Regions from separate parts of the Enterococcus sp. XAF26B05_ASV22 genome, predicted to be linked through region 3. Evidence: predicted binding sites of a transcription regulator. Region 3 holds the regulator's gene; each other region holds the start of a gene.
What was found. Region 3 encodes LexA, which represses DNA repair genes until DNA is damaged. Its sites were predicted from a motif close to CNAACANNTGTTNG; they were not measured.
Positions count from the first base shown of each region.

Region 1: the regulator LexA is predicted to act here: its motif matches at 1,202-1,215, upstream of ruvA (Holliday junction branch migration protein RuvA).
Region 2: the regulator LexA is predicted to act here: its motif matches at 3,318-3,331, upstream of dinB (DNA polymerase IV).
Region 4: the regulator LexA is predicted to act here: its motif matches at 1,387-1,400, upstream of AC1PU0_RS10770 (Y-family DNA polymerase).

Region 1 covers NZ_CM161538.1:3,147,518-3,152,385, reverse strand. Annotated here, with positions in the region: gene AC1PU0_RS15565 (peptide ABC transporter substrate-binding protein) at 1-1,046, shown strand, start outside; gene ruvA (Holliday junction branch migration protein RuvA) at 1,253-1,864, shown strand; gene ruvB (Holliday junction branch migration DNA helicase RuvB) at 1,877-2,887, shown strand; gene AC1PU0_RS15550 (Rgg family transcriptional regulator) at 3,073-3,426, opposite strand; gene AC1PU0_RS15545 (CPBP family intramembrane glutamic endopeptidase) at 4,095-4,772, shown strand.
Region 2 covers NZ_CM161538.1:829,895-834,762, reverse strand. Annotated here, with positions in the region: gene AC1PU0_RS04165 (SDR family oxidoreductase) at 1-264, shown strand, start outside; gene AC1PU0_RS04160 (cryptochrome/photolyase family protein) at 389-1,807, opposite strand; gene dinB (DNA polymerase IV) at 1,927-3,066, opposite strand; gene AC1PU0_RS04150 (P-II family nitrogen regulator) at 3,920-4,261, opposite strand; gene AC1PU0_RS04145 (ammonium transporter) at 4,273-4,868, opposite strand, start outside.
Region 3 covers NZ_CM161538.1:1,698,596-1,703,463, reverse strand. Annotated here, with positions in the region: gene tkt (transketolase) at 1-628, opposite strand, end outside; gene AC1PU0_RS08495 (DUF896 family protein) at 728-970, opposite strand; gene lexA (transcriptional repressor LexA) at 1,267-1,896, shown strand; partial or broken gene AC1PU0_RS08485 (ISL3 family transposase) at 2,077-3,341, shown strand; gene AC1PU0_RS08480 (dihydrofolate reductase) at 3,466-3,966, opposite strand; gene AC1PU0_RS08475 (thymidylate synthase) at 3,985-4,868, opposite strand, start outside.
Region 4 covers NZ_CM161538.1:2,167,516-2,172,383, reverse strand. Annotated here, with positions in the region: gene AC1PU0_RS10775 (AI-2E family transporter) at 193-1,239, opposite strand; gene AC1PU0_RS10770 (Y-family DNA polymerase) at 1,439-2,737, shown strand; gene AC1PU0_RS10765 (hypothetical protein) at 2,734-2,892, shown strand; gene AC1PU0_RS10760 (hypothetical protein) at 2,873-3,076, shown strand; gene AC1PU0_RS10755 (YdcF family protein) at 3,210-4,424, opposite strand; gene AC1PU0_RS10750 (ATP-binding protein) at 4,631-4,868, opposite strand, start outside.

The DNA.
Region 1 (4,868 bases), 1.4 Mb from region 3:
ACTATGCAACAACTAGCGACGCATCCGTTTATAACGGCCCATTTACGTTAACTGATTTTGACGGACCTGGAACAGACACCGAATGGTCGTATACAAAAAATGATCAATATTGGGATAAAGACGCAGTTAAGTTAGATAAAATTGAAGTAACAGTGGTTAAAGAAGCACCTACATCATTAAATCTATTCCAAGATGGTCAAGCAGACGATGTCATTTTAAGTGGAGAATTAGCAAAACAAATGGCGGATGATCCAGAACTTGTGATTGAAAAAGATGCTAGAACGTCTTATCTTGAATTCAATCAAAGAGATGCGAATTCACCGTACCACAATGAAAACTTACGTAAAGCAATTTCTTATTCAATCGACCGCGATGCATTAGTTGACCGAATCTTAGGAGATGGTTCGATTGCTTCTACTGGTCTTGTACCAGCTGGAATGTCATTCTCACCCACAAGCAATAAAGACTTTGCGGATGAAAATAAAAATGTGTTGACACATGACACCAAAAAAGCCAAAGAATACTGGGAAAAAGCAAAACAAGAATTAGGCATTGATTCATTCAAATTTGATATCGTGGGTGATGATACTGATTCTACCAAAAAAGTACTAGAATATATCCAAGGCGCAGTGAAAGAAACACTTGATGGTGTAGACGTGACCGTTACAAATGTGCCCTTTACCGTTCGATTAGATCGCGGTAAAAATGGTGACTTTGAAGTGATCATGGGCGGTTGGGGAGCTGATTATGCAGACCCAAGCAGTTTCACTGATTTATTTGTAACAGGTGGTTCATATAACAGAGGGCGCTACTCAAATGAAACATACGATGAATTAGTCAAAGCTTCAGGTAGTAAAGACGCCTCTGATCCAGAAAAACGCTGGACAGATATGGTAGAGGCCGAAAAACTATTGATGAACGAGATGGGCGTTGCACCAGTCTATCAAAAAGCAGAAGCACACATGCGTAGTAAAAAAGTCCAAGGCGTAGTAGCTCACGGAGCTGGTGCGCGATACGATTATAAATGGACTTACATTTCTGAATAAAAAGTAAAAGAGGGCGAAGGTGTAACTCGTAGAGATATACCCCTACCTCATCATATGACCAGTACGAATGGAAGCATAGTTCGTATTGGTTTTTTTATAGTTAAATAAGATGCTTTTTTTCAAGCTACTGATTTCCTTTAATCTGTGCTAAAATAGAAACATATGTGCGTGTGATGCGCAAGCAAGGTTTCAAGAAAGGTGAAATTATGTACGAGTATATTATTGGTAAAGTGACGTTTATCAGTCCATATTATATTGTAGTAGAAACAAATGGAATTGGCTATCAAATTTCTGTAGGAAATCCCTATCTTTATTCTGGAAAAACGGATCAGCAAACTAAAATTTATGTCCATCAAGTCATTCGTGAAGATGCCCACTCTTTATATGGGTTCAGTGATTTAGATGAAAAACAACTCTTTTTAAAGTTGATTAGTGTCTCAGGAATCGGACCTAAAAGTGGTTTAGCAATCATGGCTTCAGAAGATCACGGTGGGTTGATCAATGCGATCGAGAGTGAAGATGCTGCTTATCTAACAAAATTTCCTGGTGTGGGTAAAAAGACTGCACAACAAATGGTACTTGATCTTAAAGGGAAATTAGGAGAGCTAGAAACGTCAGATGCTGCTGTTGAAGCGATGGCTAAAACACCAAATACGCCATCAGCAAATCAGTCGCTGACAGAAGCATTAGAAGCGTTGAGTGCGTTAGGTTATAGTGAAAAAGAAATCAAACGTATCACGCCGAAATTGGAAGAATTAGGTACACAAGCGACAGATGAATACTTGCGCAATGCATTGAAATTTATGATGAAACGCTAAGGAGGAATCGTTATGACAGAAGATGAAAGACTACTTTCCGCTCAAACAAGTGAAGGGGAAGAGTCCTTGGAAAAGTCGCTACGTCCGCAATTTCTCGAACAATACATTGGGCAAGACAAAGTCAAGCAAGAGCTTACGATTTATATCGAAGCTGCTCGCAATCGGGAAGAAGCCTTAGACCATACGCTTTTATACGGTCCACCTGGGCTGGGTAAGACGACGATGGCAATGGTGATCGCCAACGAAATGCATGTTAATATCCGAACGACGAGTGGACCAGCAATTGAGCGAGCAGGGGACTTAGTCGCGATATTAAACGAATTAGAACCAGGAGACGTTTTATTTATTGATGAAATCCATCGCTTACCTCGTGTAGTAGAAGAAATGTTGTATTCTGCAATGGAAGATTTTTATGTAGATATCATGGTGGGACAAGGAACAACAGCTCATCCAGTTCATTTTCCATTACCTCCGTTTACCTTGATAGGAGCCACGACAAGAGCTGGGATGTTATCTGCGCCACTTCGTGATCGCTTTGGCATTATTTCACATATGGAATATTATGAAACACAAGATTTAAAAGAAATCGTATTACGTTCAGCTGATATTTTCCGAACGGAGATCGTAGAAGAAGGCGCTTTTGAAATTGCACGACGTTCTCGTGGCACACCGCGAATCGCGAATCGCTTACTAAAACGTGTCCGTGATTTTGCCCAAGTACAGTCGAATGGCACGATCAACCGTGAAATTGCAGACCAAGCATTGACCTTATTGCAAGTTGATCATCAAGGATTGGATTATGTCGATCAAAAATTATTAAAAACAATGATTGAATTATACGGCGGTGGTCCTGTCGGATTAAGCACAATAGCGGTCAATATCAGTGAAGAAACTGAAACGGTAGAGGATATGTATGAACCGTATTTAATTCAAAAAGGATTTATCAAGCGTACGCCAAGAGGTCGAATCGCAACCGTATTAGCCTATGAACATTTTGGTTATGAATCGTATTATCAAGAATAATGAGGGGGAACAGAGGTGCTTGTTACTTTTGTTCCTCCCTCATTTTTTTAGTTTTTATTATAAGAGTAACTAAACTTTGTGAGTAGACTTGATTCCACGATGTTCTTTCTCCTATCTTTTTAGGGTCATAAAGAAAGCTTCTAGTTCGGCTGCAATATTTGCTTGGTCAAGTATCTTCAATGTATTCAATGCCCAAAGAACTTTTTTTCTCCAGCGATAGTGTCTCCCTGACAAATAGCAAAGAGTCCACTGTAATAGAGAAAGACGATTCGAAAAAAGCTGCTGGTAAATTCTTTACTCAGTTCTTCCAACCAACCTAATGCCTGTGAAATGTCAGCCCATTCTTGTTTACGAAACAATGTTGGCAATAGGTTCGCGAGTAGAGACGCGTAGACTGGGACTGCTCGATCGTATGATTGGTAGTGAGGGAGGGATTTTAGTAGTAGCTTAAAAAAGAAAAGTTGCTGTTCTTGGTTAAACATATCAGCATTGTTGCTAAATAAGAGAATTTCTTGTAATGACCAACTTTGAACATTCATCAAATAATGACTAAGGATTTGGATATCTTCAGGATTGCCCTGCCAATTCTAAAAATTTTTATGGCTCTCAAAATAGCTGAGAGACTGGATTCTTAAACGTAGTTCTGCCTGACGTACAAGGGTCAAAGCAGTAGGGTCGGTGAGGTGCAATTGGGTTTGGTACATTTTTTCTAAAGCTTGAATATCATGGCGATTGGCCGCGTGAGAAAAATTGTTGATATATTCATTTTCTTCCCGTAATTGATACTCATTATGAATATAAAAAAATTCGTCGCTATCTACCATTAAGCGGTCTAAAATCTGCATAAATAAAAAGAGTGATATATCATGCTTTCCTTGTTCAAATTCAATAGCATAGGATTTTGTTATGATCTCGTTATATACTTCTTTTTGACTATATCCTTTATTTAAACGAATTTGTCTGACAGTTAGCCCATAATTTTTCCTTTATTCAGCACCTCCTAAAGCTAGTTTAGCTTGTTTTTCTACAGGTATCAAAAGGTTGGATTCCGTCAGGTCTTATATATGAGACTAAATCAATTAAAAACATGAAAAGTGATTATTATCTAAACAGCGGAAGTGATTTGCTTGTAAACTAGGCGAATCATTTGTTTGCTACAAAGATAAAAACTATACTAAAAGAAAATAACCTTAAGGGCGTGGAGAAAATGCAAGAATTATTTGATCGAAAAGTAAAATTAGTTCCAGCAATTGTTTCGTTATTATTATTAGGAGGTGCGTTTTATTCATTATTGAACACGGCATTTATTTTGAATTTTTGTATGATTCTCGTTGCAGGATTAGTAGGAATGTACTTGATGTATGGTGTGGAAGGCATTAAACAACTTTATTCCCCACTAAAAAAAGGATCAGTTAAAATTATAATGATTGCATACGTTTTAAGTTGGGTAACGGCTCTCTTGGCAAACGTTTTAGCCGGAGCGATTGGACAGCCGACTGCTGCTAATCCAATCGTAGATGAATTTAGTCATGGCTTGGTACCGGCGCTTACTTTATTAGGTAAAACGTTATTCATGCTTGCAGGAGAGGAAATCATTACGACGATTCCACTGATTTTACTAGTTCATATAGCACTGCAGTATAAAGTTGAACGAAAAACAGCTATCATTGGTTCAGTTATTTTAACAAGTCTTATGTTTGGGTCACTACATTTATCAACGTATGATTGGAATTGGTTCCAATGCTTGGTTGTGATTGGGTTGACTCGCATCCCTTTTACATGGGCGACATTAAAAACAAATTCAATCTGGGCGGGTACAATCATTCATATCGCTTTTGACTGGTTGATTTTTATAGGTGTTATTTTGGGGACTTTAGCACACTAACATACTATTATTATCATCGAACATATCATGTTAGAGCTATACCAATAGTTGGTATGGCCTAACATTTTTTTGCATTAGATGCAAATGATATACCTT
Region 2 (4,868 bases), 870 kb from region 3:
TTAGAACTTGCTCGTTATAACATTCGTGTAAATGCAATCTGTCCTGGGGCTATCGATACGGCAATCAATGAAAAGACAACTTACTCTGATGAATTAAAAGAAGTTGAAATCAAAGTAGAATTTCCAGAGGGAGATCGACCTTTAAAAAATGAAACGGGGACAAGTGAGCAAGTCGCTCAATCTGTTTTATTTTTAGCAACGGATGCCTCCGCAAATATCTCTGGAACAGAACTTTATGTAGACGGGGCAGAATCTTTACTTTAACATTTAAGTAAATTAGAAAAAAATGATTTAGACTTACGTAATAAAACTAATCCCCACCTAATGCAACAGACGCATTAGGTGGGGATTAAAAAAACGCTAAAACCAAAAACTCGTATACTAAATTCTAAGAAGATGATTCTTTAAAAAATGTCAAAATCTCAGCACGTATTTTACTATGATCAACAATTTGAGTGGGGTATTCTTTCCCAATCGAAACATCAATGGATTGTTGAATATCTGCTGGCATTTTGCTAGGTTCATGGATATATTTATTTGGAACATCTTTCAATTCTGGAACAAACTGACGGATAAACTCCCCTTGCGGATCAAACTTTTCTCCTTGTGTCGTGGGATTGAATATTCGAAAATAAGGAACCGCATCTGTTCCCGTAGACGCTGCCCATTGCCAGCCCCCAATATTGCTTGCAGCATCATAATCAATCAGTTTTTCTTGAAAATATCTTTCCCCCATCTGCCAATCGATCATCAAATCTTTCGTCAAAAATGACGCTACAATCATTCGTAATCGGTTATGCATCCAACCCGTCTGGTTCAGCTGTCTCATCCCAGCATCTACGATCGGAAACCCCGTCTGACCATTCTTCCATCGCTCAAAAAACTCTTGATTATAGCTCCAGCTTAGTTGTCTATATTGCTCTTTGATTTCTTGTGTCTTCTGTTTTGGATTCTCATAATAAATCATATTATAAAAATCTCGCCAACATAGTTCCGAAATAAATGTTTGACGACCATCAGAATCTGGCTCAGCATTCAGAGCATGCCAAACTTTTCGAATCGACAATTCACCTGTCCTTAAAAATTTTGAAAGCTTACTTGTTTGATCTGAGGAAGGAAAATCTCGCATTTTTTGATACTCATGTAAATGATTTTTTATGAAATCTTTTAAACATTCCTCCGCTGCCGCCTCGCCACTTTCATAATCAAAAGGTAGTTTTATATTTTCTATTATCTGCCTGAACTGTTTTTCTCCTTCTTTAAACAAGGGGTGTGTAAGTTTGGCAAAAGAGCGATTCTTATTCTTTGTTCTTTCATAAGGTCGCTTAGGCATTGTCAGCCACTTTCTAAAATAAGGAGTAAATACTTTATAACTTTCACCATTTGGTTTTTTTATTTCCTGTACGCCATGTAAATGACTATCTTGAAACGAATGAACTTGAATTTGATGATTCTCAAAAAACGTAATCATTTTTTGATCACGTTCTCGCCCGAATCCACGCTCATCTTTATTAAAATATATCTTATTCCAATCTGGATAAGTCTTTTTTAATGCTGTAAAATTTTCTTCTACATCTCCATACACAAAATGAAGCCCTATATTGTTTGTTTTAGCATGTTCATAAAAAGTACCTAAACTTTGAAAAAAAGCATCGTGATTGTAACTGTTCTCTATAAATTGGAGTGGATTTAGTTGAAAAAGACAGATAAGTTCATCTGTAGCTTCACTGTCCTCTATCATTTTACTAAGTGCTGTATTATCATCTAAACGAAGGTCTTTGCGGAACCACATAATTGTTTTGCTCATCGACTCTTTCCTTTCGTATTTATGAATAGTAAGTTGATAGTACCATAGATTGTCATTTATCTCTAAAATTTTACCACTTCTGCTTGATTCAATTGAAAACGAATTGCTTAAATGATCGTTTACTCTTCGTTTCTTTCTGCTTTTTTCTTTTCCCATAAGGGTAAAACCATGTTCTCATAAGACATAGGATCAAGATTCGTCAGCGTTATTCCTAATAATCGAATCCCTTGCTCCAAGCCAAGAATCTCTTCCCAAATTAAATTTGCTTGATAATACAATTCTTCTTTTTTAGAAATATATTCTGGAAGTGTCTGACGTTTCGTCACTGTTGTATAGTCTGAATAACGCACTTTTAAAACAACGGTTTTCCCATGCTTTTGGACACGTTTCAATGATTCTTCTACTCGTTCAGCTAACTGTCGTAACTGAGCCGTCACCTGCGCTTCAGTTGTAAGTGGTGTCCCATATGTATGTTCTTTACCCACTGATTTACGATCTCTTGTTATATTAACTGGAGAATCATGGATTCCGCGAACTTTACGGTAAAGAGAATAACCCATTTTACCAAAATTACGAATCAGCTCCATCTCATCTTGCTTGTATAAATCCTCTCCTGTAAATATGCCTAAATCATGCATTTTAGGAACTGTTTTTTTCCCAACTCCATGAAACGCTTCAATCGGTAACGCCTTCAAAAATGTTTCAGCTTCATCAGGCATTACAACGGTCAAGCCTTTGGGTTTTTGAAAATCAGAAGCTAATTTTGCTAAAAATTTATTATAACTAACACCTGCTGAACAAGTTAAATGTAGTTCGTTCCATATATCATACTGAATCAATTTTGCAATCTTGATCGCTGACGTACTATTTATTTTATTCGTCGTCACATCTAAATATGCTTCGTCTATTGAAACAGGCTCTATAATATCTGTATAGCGATGAAAAATTTCTCGAATTTGCTTAGAAATGTCAGAATATTTTTCATAATTACCTGGTTTAAAAATTGCATCCGGACATAATTCATAGGCTTTTTGAGCGCTCATTGCAGAATGTATACCAAATTTACGTGCTTCGTAATTTGCTGTGGTCACAACACCTTTCCCACCTGTATCACTAGGATGACGTGCAATTACTAACGGATGTCCGATTAGTTCTGGATGATCCCGCTCTTCTACGGAGGCAAAAAAGGCATCCATATCGATATGAATAATCTTGCGAGAAGTATCCTTTTTTAAGGGAAAACGCAGTTCATTGATCATAGTCGCTCTTCTCCTTTCAATCAGGTCCAGTCTGCCTGTATTCTTTCATCAAGTTTCATAAAAGTGCCTTTTTCACTATCTGCCAGTATTTTTCAATCCTTATTTGAGCCATTTTTGAGACAGTTTAGACAGAAATAATTTCATTAGCTACTCTTACCAAAGGGGCAATGAACCTTGTGTTCTTTTTTTATGGCTATCATAACTATCCTTGTCGGAACAACTACTATATTTCTATGGGTGGTTTAGTTTAGCTAACAATTGTATGATATCAGTTGGGCCGGTCGATTTCAGCTTCTTGAGAAATACTGAATCTGTCATCGTCAAATTGCTCAAAGTATTGTCTTGCTTTTCCAGTCTTAGCTGGATAGCCTTTGATATTCATTCATCGCTACAACTATTTTGAGGATCATAAAAAAAGTCAATCACAACATAGTAATGGCGCTTCTCACTCCAAAAGTCTCCATTGTTCATCATCTCATAAAATCTATTGGTACTCAGTTCCATACCGCTTTAATGCAGCTGAAATAGACTAATGTTCAAGTAATTGTACTTTAATTTACTCATGGTAATTATCTGATTGATTAGCTAAAGTCAAAAGAAAATGCAGTATGTGACACATCATGTAGCAAACCTGCAATTTGTTCTTCTATAGTTCCGCCAAGTCTTTTGATCAATAACATCACACCGATTCATACGAACCACCTAGAAGATCCTCAACAATCATTTTTTCTCCCTTCAAAAACAACTATATATTATACACATTATATACGAACGTTTGTTCATTTACAACTTATTTTGTCTGAATAAAAAAGGAATAGTGCTCTTTCAGCTCTACTCCTTAATTAAAAATAATTTATATCGCTTGCGGGCCACGTTCACCCGTTCTAATCCGAATCGCCTCTTCTACATTGTAAATGAAGATCTTACCGTCTCCTACTTCTCCTGTCTGACAAATAGCCAAAATCAAAGAAATAATCTCTTCTACTTCCTCGTCTAAAACGACAAAACTGACTTTCACTTTAGGCAACAGTGTTGTGATAATTTCTTGACCACGGACATATTCTTTTAACCCTTTCTGGTTCCCAAATCCTAATACTTGGCTTACGGTCATTCCTAACGCTTCAAAACTATCAGCCATTTTGACTTTTAGCTCTTCTAGTTTTTCCTGCTGGATGATTGCTTCTACTTTTTTCATCTGTTTTCCCCCTAAGAATCTAGTCCCATAAATGTCGGATAAGCTGTTTCATCGTGTTCGATTCGATCTAGTCCTAACGCTTCTTCTTTCGCTGAAACTCGGATCGGCATAACTAACTGAATCCCTTTAATAATGAGAAAACTTGCAACTCCAGCAAATATGATCGTAAAAGCTATACTAGCGATTTGGGCTACAAACAGATCCGTTCCACCATAGATTAATCCTGTTTTTCCTCCTATAGTAGGATCTGCAAATATTCCTGTCATGATTCCACCAAAAATCCCACCAACGCCATGACAACCGAACGCATCTAGAGCATCATCGTACCCAAATTTATGTTTAACAAATGAAATAAAATAATAACAAAACGGACTTACTAAGGCTCCTAAGACAAATGAACTCCAAAGAGAAACAAAACCAGCACCTGGCGTAATGGCAACTAAGCCCACAACCGCACCTGTACAAGCTCCGACAACTGTAGGTTTTCCGATTGCTAATTTTTCAATCAGCATCCACGACAGCATCCCACTCGCTGCAGCCGTATTCGTTGTCAACATCGCGTGGATCGCCACCCCGTCAGCAGCTAATGCAGAGCCAGCATTAAAGC
Region 3 (4,868 bases):
ATTCATAACGAGCACCAACATTTTCCGTGAACGCTTTTGACGTTGGACCATCTAAAGAGATATCATTTGAATCGTATAACACGATCAGTTTACCTAATTTCATATGTCCGGCCATAGAACTTGCTTCTTGAGAAACACCTTCCATCAAATCACCATCTCCGCATAAGGCATACGTATAATGATCGATCACAGGAAAACTATCACGATTATATGTTGCAGCAGTATGTGCCTCAGCCATCGCCATCCCAACAGCCATCGCTATTCCTTGACCTAAAGGACCCGTTGTTGCTTCAACACCATCTGTGTGATGAACTTCTGGATGTCCAGGTGTCTTACTACCCCATTGACGGAAACTTTTTAGATCATCAATTGTAACACCATAGCCCGCTAAGTGAAGTAAGCTATAAAGCATTGCAGATCCGTGACCGGCAGAAAGGATAAAACGGTCTCTATCTACCCAATTTCTTGAAGTTTTAGGGTTTACTTTTAAGTGTTTTGTCCAAAGTGCATAGGCCATAGGTGCTGCACCCATTGGTAATCCTGGATGTCCCGAATTAGCTTTTTGTACTGCTTCAATGCTTAATGTACGAATCGTGTTAACGCCTAACTGATCAGTGTTGTCGAACAAAAAAATCATCTCCTATTTAGGTTTTTTTTACCTTTATTAACTACATTTTATCGCATTTCGTTTATGAAAGCAATTACTTTTAGTAAAAAAAACTAAAAATCACTTTCTATTGTGCAATCCTTTTGCTTTTTGGATCTCTTTCAATTTCTCTGGTGTTACATCATTTCCTTTAGGATCAACGACTTTCATACCTTCAATATGATGCCGCATCCCACCTCGAAAAGCTGCCAAATATTCTTGACGAAGTACTTTTTGCTCTTCTTTTTCTTTCTCAGTCAATTCATTTTCTTTCGCTTTTTTTGCTAGTTCATTAATACGGTTCATTTTTTCTGACGATAACATCTATTTTGCCTCCTCGTTTTTAACATTTAATAGGCGTATTCAATCTTTTTTTGAAAGGCTAGTTTTGAAGTTAGACAAGTTTACTTTCCAAGTCTATCTTATAAGATGGGCACAAAAAATACAACTATATTCTTATTAAAATTAGAAACGATTCCGTTTATTTACTGAAATTTTCATTTACTGCCTTATCACTTTTGGAGTATCCTTCCTACAATTATACTTTTTCAAAAATACACGAACGCTTGTTTGATTCCTATATAAAACTATGGTACACTAAAAATATAAATCGAAAGAAGGTGCGGGTTGTGGTGAAACGTACAGACACAAGACAAATCGAAGTATTAAAATATATATATGAACAAGTTGAACTAAAAGGCTATCCGCCGACTGTAAGAGAAATCGGAAAAGCAGTTGATCTTTCCTCAACCTCGACTGTTCATGGACATTTAGCACGTTTAGAAAAAAAAGGACTCATTTTACGTGATCCTACAAAACCAAGAGCAATTGAATTGACTGCAGACGGACTTGAAAGAATCGGTGTGAGACCGACAGTGATTCCAATGCTGGGTGTTGTTACAGCTGGTGAGCCGATCTTAGCTGTCGAAGAAGCTTCTGACTTTTTTCCTCTTCCACCTGATTTAATGGCAGAAGAAAATGCTTTGTTCATGCTGACTATCAGAGGTGAAAGTATGATCAATGCTGGTATTTTAGATGGCGACCAAGTTATTGTTCGCAAACAAACTGCTGCTTCAAATGGTGATATTGTTATTGCGATGACAGATGAAGATGAAGCAACTTGTAAACGATTCTTCAAAGAGACAGATCATGTTCGCTTACAACCAGAAAATGATGCATTGGAACCAATTATTTTGAATAATGTAAGCATTCTAGGAAAAGTTGTTGGTTTGTATCGCAATCATATTTAAATAGTAAAAAAACACACTAACTCTTAGTATGTTTTTTTGGCTCTATAATATATTGTGTTGGTGGAAATCAAAAAAGATTTTCTACCAGCACTTTTTTGAGCATTTAAATACAAAAAAGGAACAACTAACTGATAAAATGAAATCGACAAAAACCACAAATCATCAGAAAGGTTGTTCCCTATGGATAAGAATACCAGATTATTGCTCGGACTTACAGACAAAAACCTCCGGTTTGAAGAAAATTGGTTGGAACAAAGACCAGTAAAAGGAGTGCAAGCTCAAGTGATTAAAGCCAAGCTGACCTATTCACCTACTCATTGCGAGAAATGTGGGCGCCTCAATCATGGACAAATCATCAAAAATGGCAGTCATACAACAACAGCTCAATTGCCTGTATTTAATGAGCGCTTCACTCTATTAGAACTAAAACGGACACGTTTTCTTTGTCATGAATGCGGTGCTACTTTCCACGCTCATACAGAGCTGATTGAAGAACATCATCACTTATCTAAACAGCTTCAATACCAAATTATGCTTGACTTGAAAAAGAATGTTTCAAGAAAAATGATTGCTCAAAAACACTTTGTTTCAGACATAACAGTCCTTAGAATGATGGAGAGACTATCAAAAAATTATCGAACAAACTGGAACTTCCTCCCTAAAATTCTATGTATCGATGAATTTAAATCCATGAAATCTTGCCAAGGAAGTATGAGCTTTATTTGTGTGGATGGAGAACGGAATCAGTTGTTAGAAGTGCTGGAAGATAGACGACTATACAAATTGACCGCTCATTTCATGCGCTTTACACGTGAAGCTCGGCTACATGTAGCGTATCTCGTAACCGATATGAACGCTAGTTACCATCAACTTCTTCGAACGGTTTTTCCGAATGCTCAATTAGTGACGGATCGCTTTCATATCGTCCAACAAATGAATCGTACGTTGAACCAACTGCGAATTCAAACGATGAACCGTTTGAAAAGTTCTGAACCAAAACAATACCGTCGTTTAAAACGCTATTGGAAGCTACTATTGAAAGATTCCGATAAATTAGATATAAACTGTCGAGCTTATCAGCCCTTATTTAAACGGCCATTAAGTCAACAAGATATTGTCGATGAACTGTTGCACTATGGTGATGTCCTACGAACAGGCTATGATACAAATATGCTTTTTCTCATCGAGAACATACGCTCTTTTTTGAGTATCTTCAACAGCTAGATAATCAGCTACCACACTGGTTCAAAAAGAAATTACTCTTCTTTAACAAATATAAAGAAGGCATTAAGAATTCGTTTCGCTTCCCTTATTCTAATGGTATTACTGAAGGCTTAAACAATAAACTTAAGGTAATCAAACGTGTAGCCTATGGCTATCGAAACTTTTATCATTTTCGTTCACGTATTTATATTATTCAAGGTCTTATTTTTTCACAACAATAAAAAAGCCTGATAAGAATGTTCTATCCTTACCAGACTTTGATTTCTATTCAGTTTTTTGTTCACCAACACAATTTGACGTAGAACCGTTTTTTTTACTATTTATTTCTTTAAATCAAAAAACGTTTTAACCTACCATGACTTTGCGCTGATATGTTTCAAATTGATAGGCGTAACTATTTGCTTCGTCTTGTTCGCCTGCACTCAAATTGATCAAGGTCCAGTCATCCCAATTAACCGAAGGGAATAGTGTATCGCCATCAAATGAATGATGAATAACTGTACGGTATAATACATCACAATACGGTAAAAAATCTTCATACACTGCTGATCCTCCCGCAATGAATGTAATTCCTGAAAAAGTTTTAGCATAATCAAGAACTTCATCCACAGTATGAAATACAATGACTCCTTTTGCTTGATAGCTTTTGTCTCTAGTTAGAACAATCGTTTGACGATTTGGTAACGGCCGAGCGCCCATCCCCTCAAAAGTTTTTCTTCCCATAACAATGGTGTTGTCTTCAGTCATTTGTTTAAAAAATTTTAAATCATTTGGCAAATGCCAAGGTAATCGATTCTCTTTACCGATTGTCCCTTGCTCATCTTGTGCCCATATGGCTGCTAACATTGGAGAACTCCTTTCGAATTAAACGGCAATTGGTGCCTTGATTGTAGGGTGAGGATCATATCCTTCGATTACAATATCCTCCATCTCAAAATCAAATACTGATTTCTTATCTTGATTCAATTTTAAAGTTGGGAAAGAACGAATTTCTCTAGCAAGTTGCTTATTCATTTGATCGATGTGATTCGTATACAGATGAGCATCTCCTAAAGTATGAACAAAATCACCCACTTCTAAACCAGTTTCATGAGCAATCAAATGCGTCAACAATGCGTAACTAGCAATATTAAATGGGACACCAAGAAAAACATCTCCACTGCGCTGATACAATTGACAACTTAATTTTCCATCGTTGACATAGAATTGAAACATCGTATGACAAGGTGGTAACGCCATCGATGGGACGTCCTCAGGATTCCAAGCTGATACAATCAAGCGTCTGGAGTCTGGTGTTTTTTTGATCATTTCAATAACATTTTTTAATTGATCGATGAATCCACCATCTTTTGTTTCCCAATGACGCCATTGAGCACCATAAATATTCCCTAATTCACCATACTTAGACGCAAAATTATCATCTAATAAAATAGCATCACAGAATTTTGTGTGTTCTTTTTCATAACTTTCTTTAAAAGCTTCATCCGTCAGTACTCGACGACCAAAGTCAGTCATATCCGGACCTGTGTAATCTTCACTTTTGATGTAACGTTCAAAAGCCCATTCATCCCAGATATGATTGTTGTGTTGCAAGAGGAAACGGATGTTCGTATCCCCATTTAAAAACCATAAAAGTTCGCTTTTAATTAAGCCGAATGGTACCCGTTTTGTTGTTAAAAGAGGAAAACCTTTTGACAAATCGAAACGCATTTGATGACCAAAAATACTTTTTGTACCTGTACCTGTAC
Region 4 (4,868 bases), 470 kb from region 3:
AGCAAAGGAAAATTGATTTTCCTTATATATGGCCGTGTATTGGGGTATTGATCAGGTAGCTGTAAAGATATAGTTATTTGGTCCGAAATCAATTAGTCTTTGCTGCCTGACTGATTTTCCAAATACGAAAACAGCCAAAACCACAAGAACGTGAATGTCTGGAGAAAATTCCAACATTCACGTTCTTTTTTATCAATTATTTTCTGGATCGTGTGGTATTTTTTCAGTAACAGAATGAATTGGTTTAACCTTTAAAATATCTAAAAAGAAAGTGAAAATCGGGATACCAACGATGAGTCCCCAAACGCCAAATAGCCGTTCACTGATCAGTAAAATAACGAATGTATAAAAAATTGGTAAATCTGTTTTACTAGACATAAATTTAGGATTCAACACATAAGACTCAAATAAATGGACGACGATAATCACAATTAAAATATAAATGACATCATTGATTCCACCTTCTGAATAAGCGATAAAACTCAATGGAATACAGGAGATGATGACTCCTGCGACGGGGATCAAACTCAAGATAAAAATCATGATTGCTAAACTTGGTAGTTGATGAAACCCGATCAAAGCCAAGCAAATCGTTGTAATACTGGTATTCACAACAGCAATAAAAAATTGAGCTTCCATTACCACGCCAAAGGTATTTACAAATTTATCAGCAAAGAAATAAATATCTTGAAAGAACCAGTCAAAATCACTTTTCAAAAACAACTTAGAAAATTCTGTCATCTGTTTTTTCTCGATCATGAAAAAGAAACTTAGGATGAATGAAAGAACAAAGGACAATCCAAGCGAACCGATGTCTTGAATATAACGTAAAATCACACTTGCGCCATTTTGGATTTGAGACATTAAATTCGATTTTTCTAGATAATCATCAATGATCATCAACAACTGATTGTGATCATCTCCCGGATTTTGATAAAAATGAACAACTGAATTATACATTTGAGCAGTTTGATGAATAAGAACAGGTACATATTTTGTAATGGCCAGATAAATTAAGAAAACAATCAAAGAATAGGTGGCTAAAACGAGTATCAATGATGGAATCTTAAAAAAATGCTGAACAAATTTCACGAAATGAAGTACTAAAAACGTAAAAATGAATGTTAATAAAATCATTGTGATCATACTTCTAGCTAAAAATAGGACAAAAATAACAACAGCTAAAACAAAAAAACGTCTTAACCGCTCGTTTTGAATAAATTTTTCATAAATCGACACAGACTTCACTCCTTTTAATCAGTAACTTAATTCTATATAAGATAACTATAATGCTTTTTCTCATTTTAAGATAGCAGTTTTATCTATAATTCTAAAAAAAATTTATTTCTCATATACAAATTTAAAAAAATGTTCCCCTTTACAAAAAGAACGCATGTTCGTATAATTAGGTATGGAATAAAACAAGGAGAGGAATGCTATGTTTTTTGATTATGAAAAAGAGCCTAGAAGAGTGATTTTTTGTATAGATGTAAAATCTTTTTACGCTTCAGTTGAATGCGTTGCGAGAGGATTTGATCCGCTTGAAAAAATGCTGGTCGTGATGAGTCATGCTGAAAATAGCGGGGGGATCGTTCTAGCTTCTTCTCCAAAGGCGAAGAAAGTTCTTGGTATCACCAATGTAACACGTAAATATGATGTACCAGATCACCCAGAATTAGTGATTGTTCCGCCACGAATGAATGAGTATATCAAGGAAAACATGAAAATCAATGATATCTACAAAGAATATGTAGCAGAGGAAGATTTACATATTTATTCAATCGATGAATCCTTTTTAGATGTAACGGCAAGCTGGAAATTATTTGGTCAAACACCGATAGAACTAGCTAAGATTATTCAGCAAAGAATCAAGAAAGAGACAGGACTAGCAATCACGGTCGGTATTGGAGACAATCCATTATTAGCTAAATTAGCGATGGATATTGATGCCAAGCATAATAAGGAGCGCTTAGCTAAATGGCATTATGAAGATGTAGCTGAAAAAATTTGGACAATTGAACCGATGTCTGAGATGTGGGGAATCGGTCAACGATTAGTGAAACGATTAAATAATTTGGGTATCCGTTCTATTTATGATCTGGCCCATGCAGATTTGACGAGTTTAAAACGAAATTTAGGGATTATTGGGGAACAGCTGTATGCCCATGCTCATGGTATCGATCGCAGCCGTTTATCTGAAAAATATATACCAGAAGAACGATCGTATAATAATTCTCAGATCTTGATGCGGGATTATTTAAGACAAGACGAAATCGAAGTCGTGATTCGAGAAATGGCAGAACAAGTAGCGACAAGACTTAGAAAAGCTCAGTGTCAGACGGAGTGTGTCCATCTATCTGTCGGCTTTTCACGAGCCTCTAAGTCTGGTGGGGCAAGTTTTTCAAGGCAAATGAAAGTGCCTCTAACGAATAGTAGTAAGGTGTTGATTGACTATTGTTTGATGATTTTCAGACAGAATTGGCATGGAGAGGAAGTACGACATATTGGAATTACCTATTCCAAACTGAATTATAATACTTATGTACAATTAGATTTATTTCATGAACCAGATGAGCAGATGAAAGAACAAAAACTAGATCAATTGATTGATGAAATCCGTCAACGTTTTGGCTACGTTTCTTTAGTCCATGCAAGTTCAGTATCGTCTGGTGGTACAGCAATTTCAAGAGCATCATTAGTCGGTGGACATGCTGGAGGAATGGAGGGCTTGCAATGAGCAAGGAACGGGATTATTATTTTGAGCAATATCAAGATCGTAAAATGAAAAAATGGGCCGGTTTTTACTTGTCTGAACATACTGCGATGATTGAAAAAGAGAAAAAGAGACAGCCAACAAAAAAAGAAAACTCAAATGAGTTGGATAGAAATTGATGCGGTATTAGCTCAGGCTTTTCAAAATCAAGTTGAAGTGATGATTCAAAAAGAAGAATTAGATTGTGAAGGGAATTATGGAGCGGATATTGTCGGGATGATTCAAGGACATGATGAGTTAGGTATTTATGTGGATGGTCACAAGATTGGCTATGACGAGATCCGTCATGTTCAGTTTCGTTAAAAAAAACGGATGTGATACAAAAGAAAAAATCGCTTTTGTATCACACCCTAAATGCGAATAACTAGTTGGAGCAGAAGCAATCCCTTCTTATTTCTCGGAATTAAACGCATCTATCTCAGCCTCAGTTTAATTTTTAGTAATGAGAGACCAGAAAAAATTGAGCTAATGCTGAAAGGATCATCATTAAAGCAATCAAACCACATATAATTAAGTGGCGCCGTTTATGCATCATTACGATTGCAATGAATTCTCTTAAAAACGCATTTGGCAAAAAGTAAAAGGCTGTTTTCACACCAATCCCATCTGCTTTTAGATTGGCCATTTTCGCAAAAAGACCTGCACGAAACAGATGGAAATTATTAGTAGTGAAGAGGGCATGGAAGTCTGTTCCCCCAAAATCTGTTTCGATGATTTCTTTAGAAAATTTCATATTTTCTAAAGTATTTTTTGAATTTGTTTCAACTAAAATATCTTCTTCTGGAATTCCTTTTTCAAGAGCATAATGTTTCATTGCAAGACTTTCAGCGATATGTTCATCGTCCCCTTTGCCCCCGGACATAACAAGTTTAGGTGGATTTAAAGTAGCGCTGGATTGAGCTTTATAAAATTGAATGGCTTTTTCGATTCGTTTCCCTAATAGGGGCGGTACCGTTTTCCCGTCAATCAAACCTGAACCTAAAACAATGATGTAATCTTGAGTATATTTAGGCTGATTGAATTGATAAATGACGGAAATCGTTAGAAAATTATAAAAAACGATAGAAAAATAAAACATAGTTAGTGGTAAAATCCCAAAGAGTAATGAGGCCCACTGTGGTAAAATTCGTGTTGAATAATGATTGAAAATCAGGAAGGCTGTTAAGCCAATGGCTAAAAGCAATGTCAACAAATTGGCTAAAGAATGACCTTCTTTCCGCATAACAACAATTGCATTCCAATACAAGAAAACAAGCAACGCATAAAGGCCAATCAAGAGAAGCACTAATAAGGCAATACCTGTGATTCCCGCCAAAATAATCAATAATGGATTGTATGTTCTAACAAGTAAGACACCCAAATAAGTCATGCCAATGAGTAGAAATAAATTGAACAATAATCCGTTTATCAATCTACGTTTTTCTTTAAAATAACTGAAAAGAAAAAGAAGTAAAAAGCTTGAGGGAATCAAAAAATAATAAGTGTGAAGCTGTGCTTCCAAATAAATGACATAGACGATAAAACAAATCGAAAACCAAAGCAATTCATAAAATTTCCAATCCTTGTTCAGCTTTTGCTGACGCCACTTTGGAATCGTGAACATGCCAATAAGATAAATAATACCAATGATAATACTAAAATAATTCCCCATAGTAGAACTCCTTCAATGAATGATTTCCTTATTAGTATAACGAAAAATGAGTGAAAAAAATACTATAACGTTTATTTTATACTACTCAGAAATGAGGACATCTAAATGAATAACGTTCAATATACTATAGCAAGTGAGTGTTAACACGCTTACTGAGGCTAAAAACCGCAGAATACATGTTCAGTATTGTGCGGTTTTTAGTCCAATTATTTGCAAGAGCAGACGGGAAACGTGATAAAAAAACTAGTTCCAGCGCCTTCTGTTGACTCTAATGAGAGATGCCATTCATATTTTGCAACGATTGAAGTCACTGCAAACAAACCAAGACCAGTACCTTCATCAGCAGATTTCGTTGTGAAGAAGGGTTCAAATATTTTTTCTCTTAACGTTGCTGGGATTCCAGAACCATTATCTGAGATTTCTAATGTAACAAATGTGTCAACA